Regions from separate parts of the Streptosporangium sp. NPDC000095 genome, predicted to be linked through region 1. Evidence: riboswitches for the same ligand, from Rfam matches in the RefSeq annotation. Region 1 holds a riboswitch; each other region holds the start of a gene.
What was found. Region 1 has a riboswitch for S-adenosylmethionine ahead of ACFY3V_RS03805 (glutathione S-transferase C-terminal domain-containing protein). Riboswitches for the same ligand answer to the same signal wherever they lie in the genome.

Region 1 (7,626 bases):
TCGGGGCGAGCGGCTCGGGCAAGTCGACGCTGCTTTCTCTGATCGCCGGGCTCACCCCGGCGAGCGCGGGATCCATCTCGCTCGCCGGGGCGCCCGTCACCGGTCCCGGTCCCGAGCGCGGGCTGGTCTTCCAGTCGGGCGCGCTGTTCCCCTTCCTCACCGTCGCGGAGAACGTGGCCTTCGGGTTGCGACTGCTGCCGATCTCCAGGGCGGACCGGGAGCGGCGGGTCCGCTGGTACCTCGGCGAGGTGGGACTGTCGTCCCTGGCGGGCGCGCTGCCCCGGCAGCTGTCCGGCGGGCAGCGTCAGCGGGTGGCGATCGCGAGGGCGCTCGCGTGCGAGCCGGCCGTGCTGCTGCTCGACGAGCCGTTCGGGGCGCTGGACGTACAGACCAAGGAGGACATGCAACTCTTCCTGCGCCAGGTGTGGCGCGACACGGGCACGACCGTGCTGATGGTCACCCACGACGTGGAGGAGGCCGTCCTGCTCGCCCAGCGGGTGCTCGTCTTCGCCTGCGGTCCCGGCAGGGTCGCCGCCGAGGTGCCGATCGACCTGCCCGCCTACCGGGCGCTCACCGTCAAGCGCACCTCCTCCTTCCTCGGCCTGCGCGCCACGGTCGAGGATCTGGTCCGCTCGCACATGCTGACGCCGGAGAGGGAGAAGGTATAGAACGATATTCTGTGGCTCTCCGGGCGGGGAGCCCCCGGCGGACTGTCGAAGGGGATGCGCAATGGCCGATCCGGTGTTGTCGTCGATCGAGCGGGGCGTGCTGACGCTGACCCTCAACCGCCCGGACCGGCTCAACGCCTGGACCGACGAGATGGGCCGTCGCTACTTCGACGAGCTGGCCGAGGCCGAGAAGAACCCCGAGGTCCGGGTGATCGTGGTGACCGGCGCGGGGCGGGGATTCTGCGCCGGTGCGGACTTCCAGACGCTCACCGCCCTCCAGGACGGCTCCTACGCGGGGCGACCCGACCCGCGTCCCACCACCTTCCCGACCACGATCCGCAAACCGGTGATCGCCGCCGTCAACGGCGCCTGCGCCGGGCTCGGCATGGTCCACGCCCTGCTCTGCGACCTGGTCTTCACGGCCGCCGAGGCGAAGTGGACCACTGCCTTCGCCCGGCGCGGCCTCATCGCCGAGTACGGCATGTCGTGGATCCTGCCCCGCCTGGCCGGTCAGGCGAGGGCGATGGACCTGCTGCTTTCTGGCCGCACCTTCACTGGCGCCGAGGCGTACGAGCTGGGCCTGGCCGGCCGGTCGGTGCCGGGGGAGAGGCTGATGGAGGAGACGCTGGCCTACGCCCGCGAGCTCGCGACGCACAGCTCCCCGGCCTCGATGGCGGTGATCAAGCGTCAGGTCTGGGGTGACTGGCAGCAGAGCCTGGAGGCGTCGGAGTCGGCCGCGAAGCGCCTGATGGCCGACTCCTTCGCCCGGCCGGACTTCGTCGAGGGCGTCGCGAGCTTCGTCGAGCGCCGCGCCCCTGACTTCCCGCCGCTGTAGCCCGGCAGGCTCGTGGGCTCCGATGGCGTGTCCGGCGGCATTCGGCTCACCGGGCAGGAACGCCACCGGGTTTCCGGCGCGCACGGGGGCGTGACGTGGGCGGCCTCGGAGGGCGCGGGGTGTCGGTCACGGCGTGGGCGGTGTGCGGTCGCCGACGATCAGGTGGGTGGCTTTTCGGTGACGAGCACCGCGAGGCCGTCGAGGATGCGTTCCATGCCGAAGGCGAACTCGTCGTTCTCGCCGCCCGGCTTGTCGAAGACCCGGGCTTCGAGAAGCTCGTGGATCTCGGGGAAGCGCTGGGCGTCGGTGAGCCTGGCGAGTGACCTGCCGTAGCCGGACAACGCCTCCTCGTCGGTGACCTGGGAGGTGCGGTGGGCGTCCTGGAGGTCGGCGAGGAGCGCCACCTCGGTCCTGACGAAGCCGTTGACCAGCAGCAGCGCCGCGAGCTTCGTGTCCGCGTCCAGTCCGGTGCCGCGCAGGCAGCGCAGTCCGGTCTCCAGCCAGGCGACGTGGTTGGGCATGATTCCCGGCCCGGTGATGGGGATGCGCAGCGACCAGGGGTGTCGCTGCAGGGCGACGCGCATGGCGGCGCCCCATCGGTGGACGCCCTGACGCCAGTCGTCGCCCTGCTCGGGGAGCGGGGGAGGCGGGCCGAGCACCGCGTCCGTGATGAGCATGAGCAGGTCGCCCTTGGACGAGACGTAGCGGTAGAGCGCCATCGTGGAGACGTCCAGCTCGGCGGCGATCTTGCTCATCGAGACCGCGGCGAGCCCTTCCGCGGAGCCCACCCGCAGGGCGGCCTCCACGATGTGCTCCAGGCTCAGGCTGCGTTTGGGGCCCTTGCCGGGCCGCTCGCGCAGGCCCCAGGCGATCTCCACGCTCTCCGGCACTTCCATCGCGCTCCCGGGCTTGACCGTCCTTTTCTGTGAGTGTATACCTTACGCAATATCGTGTATGTCATAAACAGTAGAGCGTACGCCATACACAGGAGGGGCAGTGGATACAGCGATAGAGGCGGTCGGCCTCACCAAGTCCTACGGCAGGGTCGCCGTCCTGAAGGGCGTCGACCTGCGCGTCGCCAGGGGGAGCGTGTACGCGCTGCTCGGCTCCAACGGGGCGGGCAAGACGACGACCGTACGCACCCTGGCGACGCTGGTCGGGCCGGACGGGGGACGGGCCACGGTCGCCGGGTTCGACATCGTCCGCGACCGCCGCCGGGTGCGCCGCGCCATCAGCCTGACCGGCCAGCACGCGGCGGTCGACGAGTTGCTGACCGGCGAGGAGAACCTCCGGATGATGGGCCGCCTGTCCGGCCTGTCACGCGCGGGGGCCCGCCGCAGGGCGGCCGAGCTCCTGGAGCGGTTCGACCTGGTAGAGGCGGGAAAGCGGCGGGTCGGCACGTACTCGGGTGGTATGTGGCGACGCCTGGACCTGGCTGCCGGGCTCGTCGGCGCACCATCGGTGATCTTTCTCGACGAGCCGACGACCGGGCTCGACGTGCGGAGCAGGCAGGCGATGTGGGAGGTGATCACCCGCCTCGCCGACTCGGGGACGACGGTCTTCCTCACCACCCAGTACCTGGAGGAGGCCGACAGCCTCGCCGGCAGGATCGCGCTGCTCGACGGCGGGCGGGTGGTGGCGGAGGGCACCGCCGACGAGCTCAAGGCGAGGGTCGCCGCCTGGCGGCTGAACCTCGTACTGGCCGACGCCGGCTCGTTCGCCGAGGTGACGCGCCTGCTCGGTGCGCGTGCCGTGCACGCCGATCCCGCCAGGCTCACCGTCGAGGCGGCCACCGACGGGAGCGCCGCGCAGATCCGCGCCCTGCTGGACGAGGTGGATCCCGGGCGTTCCGCGGTCGAGAGGTTCACCGTGCGAGGCGCCACGCTCGACGACGCGTTCCTCGCCCTGACGGACAATCCGACGGACAAGGAGCGGGCCGGTGTCTGACCTCACGGTGATGGACGTCTCGACAATCGAGGAGCGGCGAGTGTCCGGTCCCGTGGTCGAGTGCGGGGGGCGGGCCGGTGTCTGAGCTCGTCGCCTGGCCGGTCATGACCGGCCGCGCCGTCCGCCTGTCGCTGCGCAACCTCGACGCGCTGATCACCTCGTTCCTGTTGCCCGTCATGATCATGCTGATGTTCGTCTACCTGTTCGGCGGCGCGATCCAGACCGGCACCGACTACGTCACCTACGCCGTCCCCGGCGTCCTCGTCATGTGCGCCTCCTACGGCGCCTCCCTGACCGCGGTCGCCGTCAGCCAGGACATGAGCCGGGGGATCGTCGACAGGTTCAGGTCGATGGACATCGGGGGGGCGGCGTTCCTGGGCGGGCACGTGGCCGCCAGCACCGTGCGCAACCTCACCTCGCTCGTCATCGTGTTCGTCGTCGCCTTCCTGCTCGGTTTCCGGGCGAACGCGGACCTGGCGGGCTGGGCCGCGGCGGCGGGCATCCTGGTGGTGTTCGTCCTGGCCGTCTCCGCGGTCTCCGCCGTGGTCGGCCTGCTGGCCAGGACGCCGGAGGCCGCGGGCGGCTTCACCTTCGCGGTGATGTTCCTGCCCTACCCGAGTAGCGCCTTCGTCCCGGTCCACACCATGCCCGCGTGGCTGCACGGGTTCGCGGAGAACCAGCCGGCCACGCCGATCATCGAGTCCGTGCGCGGCCTGCTGCTCGACACGCCCGTGGGGAGCGACCCGTGGAAGGCGCTGGCCTGGTGCGGCGGTTTCCTGCTGGTCTCGGCGCTGCTGTCCGGCAGGCTGTTCCGTAACCGCGCCTGAGGTGGCCGGAGGGGACGCGCTCAGCTGACCAGGGTGAGCCAGTGCGGCGCGTCCCCGAAGGGGGCGGTTCGGGTGGTGACCGCCTCCATCAGCCAGGCGGCCGAGGCACGGGCGTGCTCGACCACGTCGGGCGGGTAGGCGTACCTGACCCGGTGCTCCTCGAACTCGTCCTCGTCGTCCAGGAAGACCCGGCTCAGGCGGCCCTTCAGCAGGTTCTCGCGGACCCTGATCACGTCGAGGTCGAGGTCGATCATGGTGACCTGGCCGTCGCTCCACCGCGGCACCGTGGAGATGTCGCAGTAGATCTCGTGCTTGTGCGGTGCCGTGTTGAACGCGGCCGTCCACCAGGCGTCGCGAGGGAAGAGCATCACGAACGGATGAGGCCAGGCGACTGCGGGGCCGTCGCCCTTGTGGCCGACGGAGTTGGCCACGCAGCCCGTCCACACCCCGTGCTCGTCCTCGCCGAGCAGCAGGCCGCGGTGGTGCCAGTGCAGTGACCCGTCGTACTTGCGGTAGACCACGTTCACGCTCTCATAGGACATTCCCCGACATTAAGGCTTGACAGAGATCTATGTATTTCCTACCTTCTAAATAGGTTAAGAGTGTCAGTGCGAAGCCCCGGCTGGCTGACCGGCAACCCTCGCACCGCGGCGGGGTGCCCCCGGGGGAGACCAGGCGGCACGGTGGGCGTGCCGCAAGCGCGGACCCCCTCACCGGGGTCACCACGACATGTCCGGGAGCGCCAGATGCCGAAGAGCAGCACACTGAACCACGCGAGCCCCGTCGACCTCGACACCCACGGCCACTACCGGCCCGGTGGCAGGCCCGGCCTGCGCTACCCCTTCACCGGGCGGATCGGCACGACCGCCTTTCCCGCCGAGCCGGGGCGCTACCACCTCTACGTCGCGGCCGTCTGTCCGTACGCGCAGCGCGCCGCCATCGTGCGCTCCCTCAAGGGACTCCAGGACGTGGTCTCGCTCTCCTACGTCGACGACGAGCGCGACGGACGCGGGTGGGCCTTCCGTGAGCGGCGCGGGGCCGACCCGGTCAACGGCTTCACCACCCTGCGGCAGGCGTACGAGACGACCGAGCCCGGCTTCGACGGGCACGTCTCCGTACCGGTCCTGTGGGACAGGACGAGCGGCCGCATCGTCAGCAACAACTTCCCCGACATCACGATCGACCTCGCCACCCGGTTCGGCGGCGACCCAGAGGCCGACCTCTACCCCGAGGAGCTCAGGCCGGAGATCGACGAGCTCAACACGAGGATCTACGAGATCGTCAACACGGCGGCGGGCCGCGTGGCGTCGGCCACCACCGAGACCGCGTACACCGAGGCGCGCGCAGAGGTGATCGCCTTCCTGGACGAGCTGGACGACCGGCTGACCGACCGCAGGTACCTGTTCGGCTCGGGGATCACCGAGGCGGACGTACGGCTCTGGCCGACCCTGCTCCGCTTCGACCTGAGCGACAACCCGGCGGCCAGGATCAGCGAGCGCCCGCTGACCGCCTTCACCAACCTGTGGGCCTACGCCAGGGACCTGTACGCCCACCCCGCCTTCCGCGAGAACACCGACTTCACCGTCATCTCCCCCTTCCGCGGCGAGACCGACCCCTGGCGTGTCCCGGTCGAGCCGCTGTACGCCGACTGGGACGAGCCGCACCGCAGAGCCGCCGTATGAGCGCCTCGATCGCCGTCGTCGGCGCGGGACCGACGGGCACCTGCCTGGTGGAGCGGATCTGCGCCAACGCCGCCGACCTGCTCGGCTGGCCGTCGCTGGACGTCCACGTGATCGACCCCCACCCGCCGGGCGGCGGGCGCGTCTGGCGGCGCGACCAGCCGGACCTGCTCTGGATGAACTCCACCGCGGCCGACGTGACGCTCTTCACCGACGAGTCGGTGCGGTGCGAGGGACCGATCCGCCCTGGTCCCACGCTGGCCGAATGGCTCGGCGGAGACCCCGGCAGGTTCGCCACCCGCCCCGCGCAGAGCGGCTACCTCTCCCACGTCTTCCGCCACACGGTGGCGACCGCGCCGCGCGGCGTCCGGGTGCACGTGCACGCCACCCGCGCCGTCGACCTCGCCGACGTCCCCGGCGGCCAGGCGGTGAGGCTGGAGAACGGCGGGACGATCGAGGTCGACGCGGTGATCCTCGCCCAGGGACACGGCGACGTGACCCCGACGAGTGAGGAGGGCACGCTGGCCCGCCTCGCCACACGTACGGGGCTGCGCTATCTACCCACCGGCTACGCGGCGGACCTCGACCTGGACGGCATCCCCGCGAGGGAGCCGGTGATCGTACGGGGGATGGGGCTCGCCTTCGTCGACCTGATGGTGCTGCTCACCTCGGGCCGGGGCGGCCGGTTCGTCCGCGAGTACGACGGGGAGCTCGTCTACCTGCCCAGCGGGCAGGAGCCTCTCCTGCACGTGGGTTCGCGGCGCGGGGTGCCGTACCACTCCAAGACCGGCTACTCCTTCAAGGGCGCCCGCCCGCCGGTGCCGCGCTTCCTCACCCGCGAGGCGCTGGGCGAGGGACCGTGGGACTTCCGCAGGGACGTGTGGCCCCTGGTCGCCAAGGAACTGGCCTTCGCGTACTACCACGAGCTCATCACCGCCCACCCCAAGCGCGTCAAGCTGGGCTGGGAGGAGTTCGAGGAGGGCTTCGCGGCCGAGGAGTGGCGCAGCCTCGGGATGCGAAAGCTGATCCGCCAGGCCGTGCCCCGGCACCCGGACCGGCTCGACTTCGACCGGCTCGACCGGCCGCTGGACGGCATCCGGTTCGGCGACCACGCGGGCCTGCAGAAGTGGATGCACGGCTATCTCGCCGTCGACCTGGAACGGCGCTCCGACCCCACGCACAGCGCCGACCACGCCATGATCCTCGGACTGCTCTCCGTCTACGGCGTCCTCGCCGAGCTGGGCATCTCCGACCCGTGGTTCGGCGGCTTCTTCAGCTACGTCGCGAGCGGCCCGCCGGGACCCCGGCTGGAGGAGATGCGCGCCCTCGCCAGGGCCGGGGTGGTCACCTTCCTCGGCGCGAACCTCAAGGTCGACCACCATGAAGGACGCTGGCGGGCACAGAGCCCCACCGTGCCCGGCGGCGTCGCGGCCACCACCCTCGTCGAGGCCCGGCTGCCCGCGCCCAGCGTGAGCCGGGCCGTCGACCCGCTCATCAGCGCGCTCCGCGACCGCGGCGAGCTCGACGAGGAGTCGGGCCTGGTGAACGTGCGGACCGCGGACCGCCGCCTGCTCGACAGGTCAGGCAGCCCGCACCCCCGCAGATTCGCCCTCGGCCCCTGGGTCGTGGGCGGCAGGGCCACCGCCGGCTTCGCCAGGCCCCGCCTCAAC
Region 2 (7,626 bases), on a different contig from region 1:
CGGCGCCGGTGAGGGCAGGCTGGCGGCCGGTGTGCTCGCCGCGGCGCCGTCCGCGCTCCGGTCGAGACTGCGGGTCACCGCGGTCGACCTGGCGCCCCGGCCTTCGGCGCTGCCCGAGGAGATCGTCTGGGCGAAGGCCGCGCCGGACGGGATCCACGGGCTGGTGATCGCCAACGAGTGGCTCGACAACGTCCCCGTCGACATCGTGGAGCAGACGGCCGACGGCCCCCGGCTGGTCCTGGTCAACATCACGAACGGTGAGGAGCGGCTCGGTGACAGCCCCTCCGAGGCGGATCTCGCGTGGCTGGCCCGCTGGTGGCGGATGCGGGCCCCCGGCGAGCGTGCCGAGATCGGCAGGCCCCGCGACAGGGCGTGGGCCTCGGTGATCGTACGGCTGGCGCGCGGCCGGGCGATCGCGATCGACTACTCCCACGCTCTGGACGACCGGCCGCCGTACGGCACGCTCGCCGGATACCGGGACGGAGCGACGGTCGCGCCCGTGCCCGACGGGTCGTGCGACATCACCGCCCACGTGGCGCTCGACGCCTGCGCGGCCTCCGGCGAGAGCGCCGGAGCCGTCACGACGGCGCTGACCACGCAGCGCGAGGCGTTGCGCGCCCTGGGCGTCACCGGGAGCCGTCCGCCGGTCGAGCAGGCGGGAAACGACCCGCGCGGCTACCTGCGGGCCCTCACCAGGGCCTCCGAGGAGGCCGAGCTCATCGCCCCCGGCGGCCTCGGCGGCTTCGGCTGGCTCTCTCAGAGCCGCCACTGAGAGCGCCGCTCCGGACCGGTTCAGACCCGCACATCGAGGGCGGTGAGGCCCCGGATGACGTAGCCGGGACCCCAGGTGGGTTCGGTGACGAGTTCCATCTTCGGCGCCTTGCGCAGGAGGGCGCCGAAGGATTCGATCAGCTCCACCCTGGCCAGCGGTGCCCCGAGGCAGAAGTGGATGCCGGCGCCGAAGGAGATGTGCGGGTTGTCGGCCCGGCCCACGTCCAGGCGGGCGGGGTCGGCGAAGACCTCGGGATCGCGGTTGGCCGAGCCGAACAGCAGCGCCACCTCGGAGCCGCGCGGGATGTCGATCCCGCCCACCGAGACGTCCTCCAGCACCCAGCGTTCGAACATCTGCAGCGGGGTGTCCCAGCGCATCAGCTCCTCGATCGCCGTGGGCAGCAGGGTGTGATCGGCGCGGAGCCGGTCGAGTTCCGCCTGGTTGCGGAAGAGCGACCACCAGCCGTTGCCGGTGACGTTCACGGTGGCCTCGTGTCCGGCGTTGAGCAGCAGCACGCAGGTGCCGACCAGCTCCTCCTCGGTGAGCCGGTCGCCCTCGTCGGCCACCAGGGCGAGCGCGCTGATCAGGTCGTCACCGGGGTCGGCCCTGCGGGCGCGGGCCAGCTCGACGAGATAGGCGGAGAACTCCTCGGCCGCCCGTACGGCGGTGTGCTGGGCCTCGACCGACGGCTGGAGCTCGTACATGCCGCAGATGTCGGCCGACCAGGGGCGCAGCAGGTGCCGGTCGGCCTCGGGGATGCCGAGCATCTCGGCGATCACGGTGACCGGGAGCGGCTCGGCGACCTCGGCGATCAGGTCGCCTCCGCCGCGCTCGACGAAGACGTCCACGAGCTCCTCGGCCATGCGGGCGATCTTGGGGCGGAGGGCCTGGACCATGCGGGGGGTGAACGCCTTCGAGACCAGCCGCCGGAGCCTGGTGTGCACCGGCGGCTCGACGTCGAGCATCCCTGCCCTGATCACCCGCCAGAACGGGTCCTGGAACTCGGGGTCGTCCGGCCTGCCGAACTCCTGGTGCGAGGCCACGTGCAGGTAGGACCGGCCGAGCCTGCGGTCTCGCAGCAGCGCGTTGACGTCGGCGTGCCTCGCCACCAGCCATTGGCCGGTCGGCTCGAAGAAGCCGACCGGCCGCTCCCGCCTCAGCTCGTCGTAGACGTCGTAGGGGTGGGCGACGAATTCCGGATTCCAGGGATCAAAGCGCACGTAAACATCGTAATCCTGGTCAGGAGTCGGGCCGCTTGTCCGAATTTCCCTTTTCGGGTGATTCATCCACTTCGCCCGCAGGACCGGTCCGGCTCGCCGGAACCCCCTGAGGCACCGCGGCCGCCGACGCCTCCGAACCGGCCCGATGCGTAGGATCCACCGAGTCCTTCGGGTCCTTCCGGTCCGTGCCGTCCATGCCGTCCGTGCCGTCCGTGCCGTCCGTGCCGTCCACCGAGTCCGTACGACCCGACTGGTCCTCGGCACCGTAGCGAGAACGCAGCTCGACCGGCTTACGCCTGCCCGCCTTGCCGCGCATCCGGATGTTCAGCAGCTCCACCAGCAGCGAGAACGCCATCGCGAAGTAGATGTAGCCCTTGGGGATGTGCTGCTCGAACCCCTCGGCGATGAGCACGACGCCGATCAGCACCAGGAAGGACAGGGCGAGCATCTTGATGCTCGGGTGCCGGTCCACGAAGCGGCTGATCGGCCCGGAGGCGATCAGCATCACGATGACCGAGACGATGACGGCCGCGATCATGACGCCCAGCTCGTCGACCATGCCGACCGCGGTGATCACCGAGTCGAGCGAGAAGACGACGTCGAGGATCATGATCTGGATGATCACCGAGGTGAAGGACGCCGACACCTTGCCCTCGGAGTGGTGGGAGTCCCCCTCCAGGCTGCTGTGCATCTCGTGGACGCTCTTGCCCAGCAGGAACAGGCCTCCGAGTATCAGGATCAGGTCGCGCCCCGATATCCCCTGCCCGAAGACCTCGAACATCGGCGTCGTGAGCCTCACCACCCACGACAGCGCGAACAACAGGAGCAGACGGCTGAGCAGGGCGACGGAAATACCGATCTTGCGTGCCCTGTCACGCTGCGCGGGCGGGAGCTTGCCCACCAGGATCGAGATGAAGATGATGTTGTCGATCCCCAGGACGATCTCCAGGGCGACAAGGGTGAAAAAACCTATCCATATCTCGGGGTTGGTCACCCAATCCATGGCCTTCTCCTTCTTCGGCCGATTTCTTCGGCCAACGCTCGAACGCGCGATCATCCAGCCGGCTGAACCTTCTTCGGCTGACTCCAGGACGACCGGGAAAGGCCCCGAGTTCCTTCCTTTCATCACAACTCGCCGTCAATTCGCCGGACGCGCCCAGGCGCCCGCTCCTGCCCCGGATACCGGGACGATCACCTTTCGGACTTGCGGGCCACCGCGGGACGTCGGTTATAGTGCCTCCGTAGGTCATGAGTGCCAGTGACAAGCCCCGGCTCGCTGGCCGGCAACCCTCGCGTCCGCGGCGGGGTGCCCCGGGTGAGGACCTGGTCCGGCACGAGGTGTGCCGGGCAAGCGCGGGCTCCAGGCACCTATGCCATGGGTTGGGGTCCGATGACCTCGAAGGAGCCATGGCGTGTCCACCCTCACGATCAGCACCCCCGCCACCCCCGCCACCCCGGCCACCACCGCCGTCCCCGAGACCCGCGCGTCCGGTGACCGGCCGATCCCGGCCGTGCTCGGCTCGGACCTGGAGGTCCCGGTCAGGGGCGGCAGGCTCGTCCGCTACGCCAACCTCGACTACGCCGCGAGCGCCCCCTGTCTGGAGCCGGTGAGCGCCGCCGTCGCCGCCGCGCTCCCGGCCTACTCCAGCGTCCACCGCGGCGCCGGGTACGCGTCCCAGCTGACCACGGCCCGCTACGAGCAGGCCAGGCACACGGTGCGGGCCTTCGTCGGCGCCCGCCCCGACGACTCGGTGATCTTCACCCGCAACACCACGGACGCGACCAACCTGCTGGCCCGTAGCCTGCCCGAGGGCACCACCACCGTGGTCTTCGACACCGAGCACCACGCCTCGCTGCTCCCCTGGGAGCGGGTCGTGCGGCTCGCGGCCCCCGCCTTCCCCGGCGAGGCCGTCCGCGCCGTCGACGACGCCCTCGCCTCGATCGACGGCCCCAAGCTGCTCGTCGTGACCGCCGCCTCCAACGTCACCGGGGAGCTGTGGCCGATCGCGGCGCTCGCCCACATCGCCCACCGCCACGGTGCCCGCGTCCTCGTCGACGCCGCGCAGCTCGTCCCGCACCGCCGCCTCAACCTGACGGCCCTCGATCTGGACTACGTGGTCTTCTCCGGCCACAAGCTCTACGCGCCGTTCGGCACGGGCGCGCTGATCGGCCGTTCCGACTGGCTCGCCGACGCCGAGCCGTACCTGCGGGGCGGCGGGGCGGTGAAGGCCGTGAACGACGACGACACCGAGTGGCACGACGACCCCGAGGCGCGGCACGAGGCCGGAACCCCGAACGTGCTGGGCGCCATCGCGCTCGCCGCGGCCTGCGACGCGCTGTCCGCCACCGGCTGGACCCCACTGGTCCGCGAGGAGGAGCACCTCCTCCGGCGCCTGAGGGCGGGCCTCGCAGGTATCCCCGGCGTCCACGAGCTGTCCCTGTGGGGCCCGGACCACCCGCGCGTCGGCATCGTCTCCTTCGTGGTGGACGGCTTCACCGCCCGCGAGGTCGCCGAGGCCCTGTCCGGCGACTACGGCATCGGGGTCCGCGACGGCAAGTTCTGCGCCCACCCCTTCGTACGGCACCTGCTGGGCGCCAAGGACGGCGGCTGCGACGACGTCACCGCCTCCGCCGTCCGCGCTTCCATCGGCATCGGGACCACCTCCGAGCACGTCGACCGACTGATCGGCGCCCTGCGGGATCTTGCCTCGCGCGGCTGACGTGACAGCATGGCCCTATGACTGAAGGCGCGCGCCGTGAGCTGAGCGTGGGGATGGGGGCTGGAGCCGAGGCCGTACGGGGGGCGGACGGCAAGGACCTCGCGACCGAGGACATGGTCCTCAACATCGGGCCGCAGCACCCGTCCACGCACGGTGTGCTGCGGCTGCGGCTCACGCTGGACGGGGAGCGGATCAGCTCCGCCGAGCCGATCGTGGGCTACATGCACCGGGGCGCCGAGAAGCTCTTCGAGGTGCGCGACTACCGGCAGATCATCGTGCTGGCGAACCGGCACGACTGGCTGTCGGCGTTCGCCAACGAGCTGGGCGTCGTGCTCGCGGTGGAGCGGATGCTCGGCATGGAGGTGCCGGCGAGGGCGGTCTGGACGCGCACGCTGATGGCCGAGCTCAACCGGGTGCTCAGCCACCTGATGTTCCTCGGCTCCTACCCGCTGGAGCTCGGCGCGATCACCCCGGTCTTCTACGCGTTCCGGGAGCGCGAGACCCTCCAGGCCGTGATGGAGGAGATCTCCGGCGGGCGCATGCACTACATGTTCAACCGGGTCGGCGGCCTCAAGGAGGAGATCCCCGCGGGGTGGACGGGCCGGGTCGCCCAGGCCGTGGCCGACGTGCGGCGGCGACTGCCCGACATCGAGAACCTCATCGCCGACAACGAGATCTTCCTCGCCCGCACGCGCGGGGTGGGCGTCCTCGACCGCGAGACGATCATGCAGTACGGCGTGAGCGGCCCGATCGCCCGCGCCTCCGGCGTCGACCTCGACCTGCGCAGGGACGAGCCGTACCTCGCCTACGGCGAGGTGCCGGTGAAGGTCGTCACCCGGTCGGCGGGAGACTGCCACGCCCGGTTCGAGGTGCTGCTCGAACAGGTGAAGGTCTCCCTCGACCTGGCCGACGCCTGCGTGGAGCGGCTCGTCGACCTGCCCCCGGGGCCGGTCAACCAGCGTCTGCCCAAGGTGTTGAAGGTGCCCGAGGGCCACACCTACGCCTGGACGGAGAGCCCGCTGGGCCTCAACGGCTACTACCTGGTCTCGCGCGGGGAGAAGACGCCGTGGCGGATGAAGCTCCGCTCGGCCTCCTTCAACAACGTCCAGGTGCTGCGCGAGATGCTCCCCGGCCACCTGGTCTCGGACATGGTCGCCATTTTGGGCTCGATGTTCTTCGTCGTCGGCGACATCGACAAGTAAGGCACGGTTGCAACCGCATGATCGAATCCGGCGGAGACCAGGAGAGGGCGACCCCTGTACCCTCCACACCTCTTCCCGCGCCCTCCGCCCCGAAATCCCGGGAAACCCCCGGAACACCAGGGACACCAGGAACCTCTGGGACTTCGGAAACCACCGAGAGCCGCTCCGGAAGCACCGCGACCTCGGATTCCGTACCGGCCGAGGTGCCTCCCGCCACGGACGGGCCGCGGCGGGACCGCTACGTCGACTGGCTGCGCGCGCTCAGCCTGATCGTCGTGGTCGTCTGGCACTGGGCGTTCACGATCCTGCAGTGGGGGCCCGACGGCCCCTCGCCGACGAGCCCGCTGGGCTTCACCTCGGGGCTGTGGATCCTCACCTGGCTGCTGCAGGTGCTGCCGCTCTTCTTCTACGTGGGCGGATACGTCCACCTCCTGTCGTGGAACCGGGCCTGCGAGCGCGGGGTCGGCATCGGCACCTTCGTGTGGCGGCGCATCCGGAGTCTCGCGATCCCCGCGCTCGCGCTCGCCGGGACCTGGATCGTGTTCGGTGTGATCGTGACGTGGGCGTTCGGGATCGAGTGGATGGGCCGCGTGGTCCTGCTCGTCATCAGCCCGCTCTGGTTCATCGGCGTCTACCTCGTGCTGATCGCCCTGCTGCCGATCTCGCTCTGGCTGCACCGGCACTACGACGTGCTCGCCCTGATCTGGCTGGCGGGGGCGGCGCTCGTCGTCGACGTGCTGCGGCTGCGCTACGGGTACGAGGCCGTGGGCTGGCTCAACATGATCATCGTCTGGGGGCTCGCCCACCAGGCCGGATTCTTCTACGACCGGGTGGTGGCGCTTCCCCGCCGCTTCGACGTCGCCATCCTGTGGACCGGGCTGTTCGCCCTCTTCGGCCTGGTCTACTCGGGCATCTACCCCGGGTCGATGGTGGGCGTTCCCGGCGACAAGCTGTCCAACATGGCGCCGCCCACCTTCGTCATCGTGGCCCTGCTGATCTTCCAGATCGGCCTGGTGGAGGTGCTGAGGCCGTCCATGGAACGCCTGCTCGTACGGCCCAGGTGGCAGCGCGTGAACGAGACGGTGAACCGGTTCGCGCTCCCGCTGTTCCTGTTCCACACGACCGGCATGGCGATCTGGGTGGCGCTCACCTGGTGGCTGGTGGGCAGCGGACCCGGCGAGAGGGTACGGCTGGACCTGTTCTGGTGGCTGGAGCGTCCCCTCGCCATCGCCGGAGCGCTGATCTGCACGCTTCCGGTCATCATGCTCTTCGGACGCCAGTGGACGGCGAGGCGCCGCTAGCGGCGTCTCAGCACGCGGGGTCTCAGCGCTCGTCGCCCGCGGAGTCCTTGGGAACCCGGCAGCAGTGCTCCAGGTACAGGGCCGCGCAGACCAGCAGCACGCACGCCAGCAGCGACCCGCCGGTGATGAAGAAGTCCCTGCGGGGGACCTCCTGCTCCAGCATCTCCACCGTGTAGACGGTGAACCCGGCGAAGATCCCGCCGAAGACCGCGCCACCGAACGCGGAGGCCTTGGCGAGGGCGGCCAGACGGGCCACGGCGAGGGGCTCGACCGGCTCGGTGTCGGGCTTGCGCTCGATCCTGGCCTTCGTCATCCACCCGGTGTAGAACTCGCCGATCGCGAGCAGCAGCACCGTCGGGATCGCCGTCCACGGCACGGTCGGCAGGGACGAGTAGAGCGGCCTGAGCAGCG
Region 3 (7,626 bases), on a different contig from region 1:
TCTTGTCGGCAGGTGAAGTGATGAGGCTCGACGTATCACCCTTTTGGCGGCAAGAAGGGGAGGGCTTTGGCAGGGAGAAGGGGAGGGGCGCCGTCCGAGGGCCGGACCATAGGATGTCCAGCGACCGTGACCGCTGATGGGGGCCCGTGATGGCGCTGGACGAGACGACCGAGGACCTGGCCCGATCGGCCGCCCAGGGCGACCACCGCGCGCTCGGTGAGCTGCTGAGGCGGATCGAGCCCGCCGTGCTCAGGCACTGCGGCCGGATCCTTCCCTTCAGGCAGGACGCCGAGGAGGCCTGCCAGGACACCCTGCTCGCGGTGGCGCGCAACATCGGCCGTTTCGAAGGGCGTGCCCGGTTCAGCACCTGGCTGCACATCGTGACCGCCAACTGCGCGAGGACCACCTATCGCTCGCTGAAGCGCCGCGCCGCCGAGCAGAGTTCGGACGAGCTGCCGCTGCAGAAGCCGGATGTCGCCCGGGTGAGCGTGATCGCCGGGTCCCGGCTGGACCTGCTCGACGCGATGGAGGCGCTGGAGGCCGAGAAGCCGGAGCTCGCCCAGGCGCTGGTGCTGCGTGACATCTGCCAGCTCGACTACAACGAGGTGGCCGAGCAGCTCCGGATCCCGCTGGGCACCGCCAAGTCGCGCATCCACCAGGCGCGCAAATACGTCCAGGGCGCCCTGGGCGACGCCTACGGCTTCTGATCCCGACTTCGATCCCGGCCGCTCGGCTCGATTTCGCTCTCGGGAGCCCGGTCCGGGTTCGTCCTGGTCGTCCGGCTCCGAGGTTGATCTCGGCCGTCCGGTTCGAGAGGGGCAGCCCGGTTCGGGAAGGGCCGGATGGTTCTGGAGGGGCCAGGGCCGGTGGGAACCGTTCGTGAACACCTTCCGCGTGGCGCGCGGCTTCGGCGGCCTTGTCTGATCTAGAGTGGCGTTGCCCACGTCACGTGATCAATGGGTGACATGCAGTGACCTCCCCTCGCGCTTCACAGGCAAAGGTCGAGGAGAACCCACATGTCCCGCAGACACGTCCTCATCGCATCATGCGCCCTGACCGCAACCGCGCTCGCCCTGGCCGCCGTACCGGCCGGCGCCGAACCTCAGGCGGCGGACGCCCCGGCCACGCACGTCGTCCCGTCCGCGGAGATGGCCGTGCCGGTCGCGTCGGTCGCGCTGAAGCCGCCGCCCGGAATGATAAGGGCGCTCGTACGCGACCTGCGCCTCACCCCGGCCGAGGCCCAGGTACGCCTGCTCAACGAGGCCCGCCTATCCTCGGTCGCGGCGCAGCTGAACAGAAGACTCGGCTCCAGTTATGGCGGCACCTGGCTTCGGGGAAACACCGCGAGCACCCTGGTGGCGGCCACCACCAGTGTTACCGACATTCCCGTGATCCTCGCGGCGGGTGCCGAGGCCGAGGTCGTCGCCAGATCGCTGGAGGAACTCACTGGGATCCAGGAGAAGATCAACCACTCCAGCGCATCGTCGCTCGTGTCGAGTGTGCGTCTTATCGACGTGAAGAGGAACAAGGTGGTCGTCCTCTCCCCGAAACCCGATGCGGCTGAAAACCTCGTCCAGAGCACCGGTGTGGACGAGGAGGCAGTGGTCGTGCTGCCCAGTGCCGAGACTCCCCTGCCCCTGTACGACCTGGTGGGCGGTAACGCCTACTACATCGGCGCCACCAGCCGATGCTCGATCGGCTTCTCCGTGCTCAAGGGCACCCAGCCGGGCTTCGTCAGCGCGGGCCACTGTGGAAAGAGCGGCGACGTCACCACCGGCTACAACCGAGTCGGCCAGGGCGTTTTCCAGGGGTCCACCTTCCCCGGCAACGACTACTCCTGGGTCGCGGTCAACTCCAACTGGACGCCCACTCCCGCGGTGGACAACGGCCAGGGCGGCACCGTGCCCGTCGCCGGAGCCACGGTCGCCATCGAGGGGGCGTCGGTCTGCCGGTCCGGCTCCACCACCGACTGGCACTGCGGCCTCATCCAGCAGCGCGGCGCCAGCGTCACCTATCCCCAGGGCACCGTCTCCGGGCTGACCCGCACCAGCGTCTGCGCCGAGCCCGGGGATTCCGGCGGCTCCTTCATCTCCATCGACCAGGCCCAGGGCGTCACCTCGGGCGGCTCCGGCGACTGCACTCAGGGCGGCACCACCTACTTCCAGCCGATCGGCCCGATCCTCACCGCCTATGGCCTGACCTTGAGGACCGTCGCGGGCAATCGGCCACCGCCGGTCTCGGGCACCTGCACCGGCTTCCCGAACACCTACACCGGCACCCTGGCCAACGGCGCGTCCGCCTACCAGCCGAACGGCCGCTACTACAGGTCGACCAAGGGGGGCATCCACAAGGGCTGCCTGGACGCCGACGACGGCGTCGACTTCGACCTGTATCTCCAGAAGTGGAACGGCGGGAACTGGTCGGTCGTCGCCACCTCCGACGGCCCGAGGACCGACGAGAGCATCTCCTACACCGGCACGCCCGGCTACTACCGCTACCGGGTGGTCTCCTCGTCCGGCGTCGGCGCGTACACCCTGGGGTTCAAGGCGCCGTGACCGCCGACCGGACGCCGCCCGCGGGGCGCGTCCGGCGACGACCGGAAGGGGTGAGGCTCCCGCAGGGCGGACGATCACCGAGGATCGTCCGTCCGGCGGGGGCCTCACCTGTCCTTTCACCTGTTTTTCCAGCCACGCCGCCTGTCTCGGGGGCGGAGGAACGGATCCGGCTGTCCGCTGGATAACACGCCTTATCTCGCACAGTGAGACATGAAGTCAGGAGGGCGGCAGGGCGGGGTAGAGTGCTCAAGACCTGCGCGTCAGGTTTCCAACTGAATATCTGCTCATCCAGAGGGGTGGAGGGACCGGCCCTGCGAAGCCCCGGCAACCATCCCGGTTCACGACCCGTGATCTGAACGAGGTCGACCGGGACAGGTGCCAATTCCGGTCTGTGACCAGGGTGGTCCAGACGAAGATGAGGGAAAGGCCTCGCTTCATGGCGCTCGCAACCACTGAGAACACCACCTCCTCCGCTCGTGCCGACGGCGCGCGCGACCGGCGCTTCGGCCCCGCCGTGGCGCTGTCCTGCCGGGAGTGCGGTGCCCGCTACGACCTCGGCCCCAGCTTCGCGTGTACCGAGTGTTTCGGGCCCCTTGAGATCGCGTACGACTTCGGGCGGGTGACCCGGGAGCGGATCGCCGAGGGGCCGACCAACATCTGGCGCTACCGCTCGCTGCTGCCCGTCCCCGAGGACGTGGCCGCCAAGCCCAACATGGCACCCGGCTGGACCAAGCTCGTCAACGCCGGCAACCTCGCCCGCGAGCTGGGCATCCGCTCGCTGCACGTGAAGGACGACTCCGGCAACCCCACCCACTCCTTCAAGGACCGCGTGGTGGCCATCGCCGTCGAGGCGGCACGCAACTTCGGCTTCCACACCCTCTCCTGCTCCTCCACCGGCAACCTCGCCGGCGCCGTGACCGCCGCCGCCGCGCGGGCCGGGCTGGACGCCTGCGTGTTCATCCCCTCCGACCTGGAGCAGGCCAAGATCGTCATGGCCTCCGTGTACGGCGGCAGGCTCATCGGCATCGAGGGCACCTACGACGACGTGAACCGCTTCTGCTCTGAGCTCATCGGCGACGAGCTGGGCGACCAGTGGGGCTTCGTCAACGTCAACCTCCGCCCGTACTACGCGGAGGGTTCCAAGACGCTCGCCTACGAGATCGCCGAGCAGCTCGGCTGGCGCCTTCCCGACCAGATCGTCATTCCGGTCGCCTCCGGCTCGCAGCTCACGAAGATCGACAAGGGCTTCAAGGAGCTGATCGCGCTCGGCCTGGTCGAGGACAGGCCGTACAAGATCTTCGCCGCCCAGGCCGAGGGGTGCTCCCCGGTCTCCTCCGCCTACAAGGCGGGCCACGACGTGATCCGGCCGGTCAAGCCGGACACGATCGCCAAGTCGCTCGCGATCGGTAACCCGGCCGACGGACCGTACGTCCTGGACATCGCCCGCCGCACCGGCGGCGCGGTCGAGGACGTCACCGACGCCGAGATCGTCGACTCGATCCGGCTGCTGGCGAGGACCGAGGGCATCTTCGCCGAGACGGCGGGAGGCGTCGTCGTCGGGGTGCTGCGCAAGCTGGTCGCCTCGGGCACGCTCGACCCCGACGCCGAGACCGTGGTCCTCAACACCGGTGACGGTCTCAAGACCCTGGACGCGGTGGCCGCGGAGGCGCGCCCGACCGCAGTGATTCGACCCTCTCTTGACGCATTCCGTGCGGCTATCGCCTAGAAATCGTGAAAGGTACTGAATTATGAGCGTTTCTGTGCGGATTCCGACGATTCTCCGGACTTACACCGATGGTGCCGCCGAGGTGAACGGAGAAGGCGAGACCCTGCGCGATGTTCTTCAGAAGCTCGACGCGGACTTCCCGGGGATCGGTGCCCGGATTCTCGATGAATCGGGAAAGATCCGACGTTTTGTCAATGTCTACGTTGGGGATGAGGACGTCCGTTTCGCCGACAACCTCGACACGGCGACGCCCTCCGGTGTTCAGATCTCCATCATCCCGGCGGTGGCCGGAGGCTGACTCCTTCGCCCTGACGCGGCCCTGACCGCCTCGCGTCGCACCGCGTCATCCCCAGGGGCACCCGCGAATCCACGGCACCCGCCCGGCTCCGGCCGGGCGGGTGCCGTGTTTTATGACAGAAGCTCATATTTGTCGCGTGCACGAATAATGTAACCCCTGACTAACCAGCAGTGATGATGAAACTTTCTCCTCGTGATAAAAGCTCTCGTAAAGAGGTAGTTTGGTGCTTGACTCTGTTGCCCGACCGCTTCCCACAGGTATGGTCGGAACGATCGACGTGGCGAAGTCCGCCCCGGAGATTGGGGACTTCGCGAGAGGAATGGGCGTCGTCCTTTAAGACCAGTAAGAGGAGTCGCAAGTGGCGCAGGGCACCGTCAAATGGTTCAACGCGGACAAGGGCTACGGCTTCATCGCGGTAGACGGTGGTAAGGATGTGTTCGTCCATTACTCCGCGATCATGATGGATGGCTACCGCGCCCTGGAGCAGGGGCAGCGGGTCGAGTTCGAGATCACCCAGGGGCAGAAGGGTCCCCAGGCGGAATCCGTCCGGGCGGTCTGACGCGGCCGTTTCATGAATTCGCAGGGAGGAGTCGGCGGGTCCCGAGGTGTCGCGGTCCGCTGAACCCCCACCGCCCAGGCCCGGCTCGCCCTCATCCGGCGAGCCGGGCGTTCGTGTCGTTCGGGCATCCGCCAACGACGGCAATGACGGCAGTGACCCCAAAGGCGCCAATGCCTCCCAAAGGCCCCGATGATGACCCATCGCGTACGCCGACGTGGCGCGGGATCTTCGCGGACATGACGAGAAGCTGAAGATCGTCCCACGCGCGGCCCAGGTCAACGGGGCGCGGCTTGCACTCGTCGGGGTAGAGTGCTAAACAGATTCTTGGCACTCACGCATAGAGAGTGCCAATCCTGGATCGAGGCGATGGGGCCCGCCGAACGGAGTCGTGGGCCCACATGCCGTCGCGGGCGTCGGCTCGGTCCGGTGTAAGCCACCCTTTCTCTGGGAGGTTAGCCGTATGGCAGCCAAGATGATCGCGTTTAACGAGGACGCCCGGCGCGGTCTCGAGCGCGGCATGAACCAGCTCGCGGACGCCGTCAAGGTGACCCTCGGCCCCAAGGGCCGTAACGTCGTGCTGGAGAAGAAGTGGGGCGCCCCCACCATCACCAACGATGGTGTCTCCATCGCCAAGGAGATCGAGCTCGAAGACCCGTGGGAGAAGATCGGGGCCGAGCTCGTCAAGGAGGTCGCGAAGAAGACCGACGACGTCGCGGGTGACGGCACCACCACCGCCACCGTGCTCGCCCAGGCTCTCGTACGCGAGGGTCTTCGCAACGTCGCCGCCGGCGCGAACCCGATGTCCCTGAAGAAGGGCATCGAGGCCGCCGTCGAGCGCGTGTCGGAGGAGCTGTCCAAGCTCGCCAAGGACGTGGAGACGAAGGCGCAGATCGCCTCCACGGCGTCCATCTCCGCGGGCGACCCGCAGATCGGCGAGATGATCGCCGAGGCGATGGACAAGGTCGGCAAGGAAGGCGTCATCACCGTCGAGGAGAGCAACACCTTCGGTCTCGAGCTTGAGCTCACCGAGGGCATGCGCTTCGACAAGGGCCTCACCTCGATGTACTTCGTCACCGACCCGGAGCGTATGGAGGCCGTCCTCGACGACCCGTACATCCTCGTCGTCAACTCCAAGGTGTCCGCCAACAAGGACCTGCTCCCGGTTCTCGACAAGGTCGTGCAGGCCGGCAAGCCGCTGCTGATCATCGCCGAGGACGTCGAGGGCGAGGCCCTGGCCACCCTGGTCGTGAACAAGATCCGTGGCCTGTTCCGCTCGGTCGCGGTCAAGGCGCCCGGTTTCGGTGACCGTCGCAAGGCGATGCTGGGCGACATCGGCATCCTGACCGGTGCCCAGGTCATCAGCGAGGACCTCGGCCTGAAGCTGGAGTCCACCACCCTGGACCAGCTCGGCCGCGCCCGCCAGGTCATCGTCACCAAGGACGAGACCACCATCGTCGACGGTGCCGGTGACGCCGAGCAGATCGCCGGCCGGGTCAACCAGATCCGCGCCGAGATCGACAACACCGACTCCGACTACGACCGCGAGAAGCTCCAGGAGCGTCTGGCCAAGCTGGCCGGCGGCGTGGCCGTCATCAAGGCCGGTGCCGCGACCGAGGTCGAGCTCAAGGAGCGCAAGCACCGCATCGAGGACGCCGTTCGCAACGCGAAGGCGGCCGTCGAGGAGGGCATCGTCCCCGGCGGTGGCGTGGCGCTGCTGCAGGCCGGCGCGAAGGCGTTCGACAAGCTGGAGCTCTCCGGCGACGAGGCCACCGGTGCCGCGATCGTGAAGAAGGCTCTGGAGGAGCCGCTGAAGCAGATCGCGGTGAACGCCGGCCTTGAGGGCGGCGTCGTCGTGGAGAAGGTGCGCAACCTTCCCGCGGGTGAGGGCCTCAACGCCGCCACCGGCGAGTACGTCAACCTGTTCGAGACGGGCATCATCGACCCGGCCAAGGTGACGCGTTCCGCGCTGCAGAACGCGGCGTCCATCGCGGCGCTGTTCCTCACCACCGAGGCCGTCATCGCCGAGAAGCCCGAGAAGGCCGCGGCCGCCCCCGCCATGCCCGGCGGCGGCGACATGGACTTCTGAGTCCAACCGCTTTCAGGTAAAAGAGGCGACCCCGAGGATCTCGGGGTCGCCTCTTTTTTTGTGCGCTTTCCCCAGGCGTTGTCCGCCATCCGCCGTCGACCTTCTTGAAAGGCCGCCCCCTGGCGGGTGCTCCCGGGGACGCCGCGAACCGCGGGGTTCGATCCGGCGCAGGCCCGTGCGGGGTCGTCGGGGGTTCGAAAGCCGATGCCGGTCCGGACCCGCCGAGCGGGGACGAGGAGGCGCGCTCGCCCCCATGCCGCCAGGGCGGCCTCGCGATGTGTCAGGCAATGAATGGGCAGGTCTGCCGGAACAGGAGTTAAAGCCGGAGTGTCATTTCCCGGGCGCGATGCCGAACCGCCATAGAACGGGTCCATGGGGCGGCAATGGAGCCATTGCCCATAC

Region 2: another riboswitch for S-adenosylmethionine. It lies ahead of ACFY3V_RS28240 (aminotransferase class V-fold PLP-dependent enzyme); the one in region 1 lies ahead of ACFY3V_RS03805 (glutathione S-transferase C-terminal domain-containing protein).
Region 3: another riboswitch for S-adenosylmethionine. It lies ahead of thrC (threonine synthase); the one in region 1 lies ahead of ACFY3V_RS03805 (glutathione S-transferase C-terminal domain-containing protein).

What each region holds. Positions count from the first base shown of each region.
Region 1 is NZ_JBIAZS010000001.1:921,706-929,331, reverse strand. It holds gene ACFY3V_RS03835 (ABC transporter ATP-binding protein) at 1-668, shown strand, start outside; gene ACFY3V_RS03830 (enoyl-CoA hydratase-related protein) at 730-1,503, shown strand; gene ACFY3V_RS03825 (TetR/AcrR family transcriptional regulator) at 1,662-2,399, opposite strand; gene ACFY3V_RS03820 (ATP-binding cassette domain-containing protein) at 2,500-3,450, shown strand; gene ACFY3V_RS03815 (ABC transporter permease) at 3,528-4,277, shown strand; gene ACFY3V_RS03810 (DUF402 domain-containing protein) at 4,298-4,819, opposite strand; SAM riboswitch class IV at 4,872-4,984, shown strand; gene ACFY3V_RS03805 (glutathione S-transferase C-terminal domain-containing protein) at 5,024-5,959, shown strand; gene ACFY3V_RS03800 (FAD/NAD(P)-binding protein) at 5,956-7,626, shown strand, end outside.
Region 2 is NZ_JBIAZS010000014.1:97,676-105,301, reverse strand. It holds gene ACFY3V_RS28255 (SAM-dependent methyltransferase) at 1-772, shown strand, start outside; gene ACFY3V_RS28250 (cytochrome P450) at 793-1,992, opposite strand; gene ACFY3V_RS28245 (TerC family protein) at 2,012-2,995, opposite strand; SAM riboswitch class IV at 3,237-3,352, shown strand; gene ACFY3V_RS28240 (aminotransferase class V-fold PLP-dependent enzyme) at 3,405-4,712, shown strand; gene ACFY3V_RS28235 (NADH-quinone oxidoreductase subunit D) at 4,730-5,914, shown strand; gene ACFY3V_RS28230 (acyltransferase) at 6,118-7,215, shown strand; gene ACFY3V_RS28225 (DUF3180 domain-containing protein) at 7,238-7,626, opposite strand, start outside.
Region 3 is NZ_JBIAZS010000023.1:83,606-91,231, reverse strand. It holds gene ACFY3V_RS35970 (RNA polymerase sigma factor) at 150-707, shown strand; gene ACFY3V_RS35965 (S1 family peptidase) at 1,017-2,555, shown strand; SAM riboswitch class I at 2,837-2,977, shown strand; gene thrC (threonine synthase) at 2,992-4,281, shown strand; gene ACFY3V_RS35955 (MoaD/ThiS family protein) at 4,304-4,579, shown strand; gene ACFY3V_RS35950 (cold-shock protein) at 4,938-5,138, shown strand; gene groL (chaperonin GroEL) at 5,599-7,224, shown strand.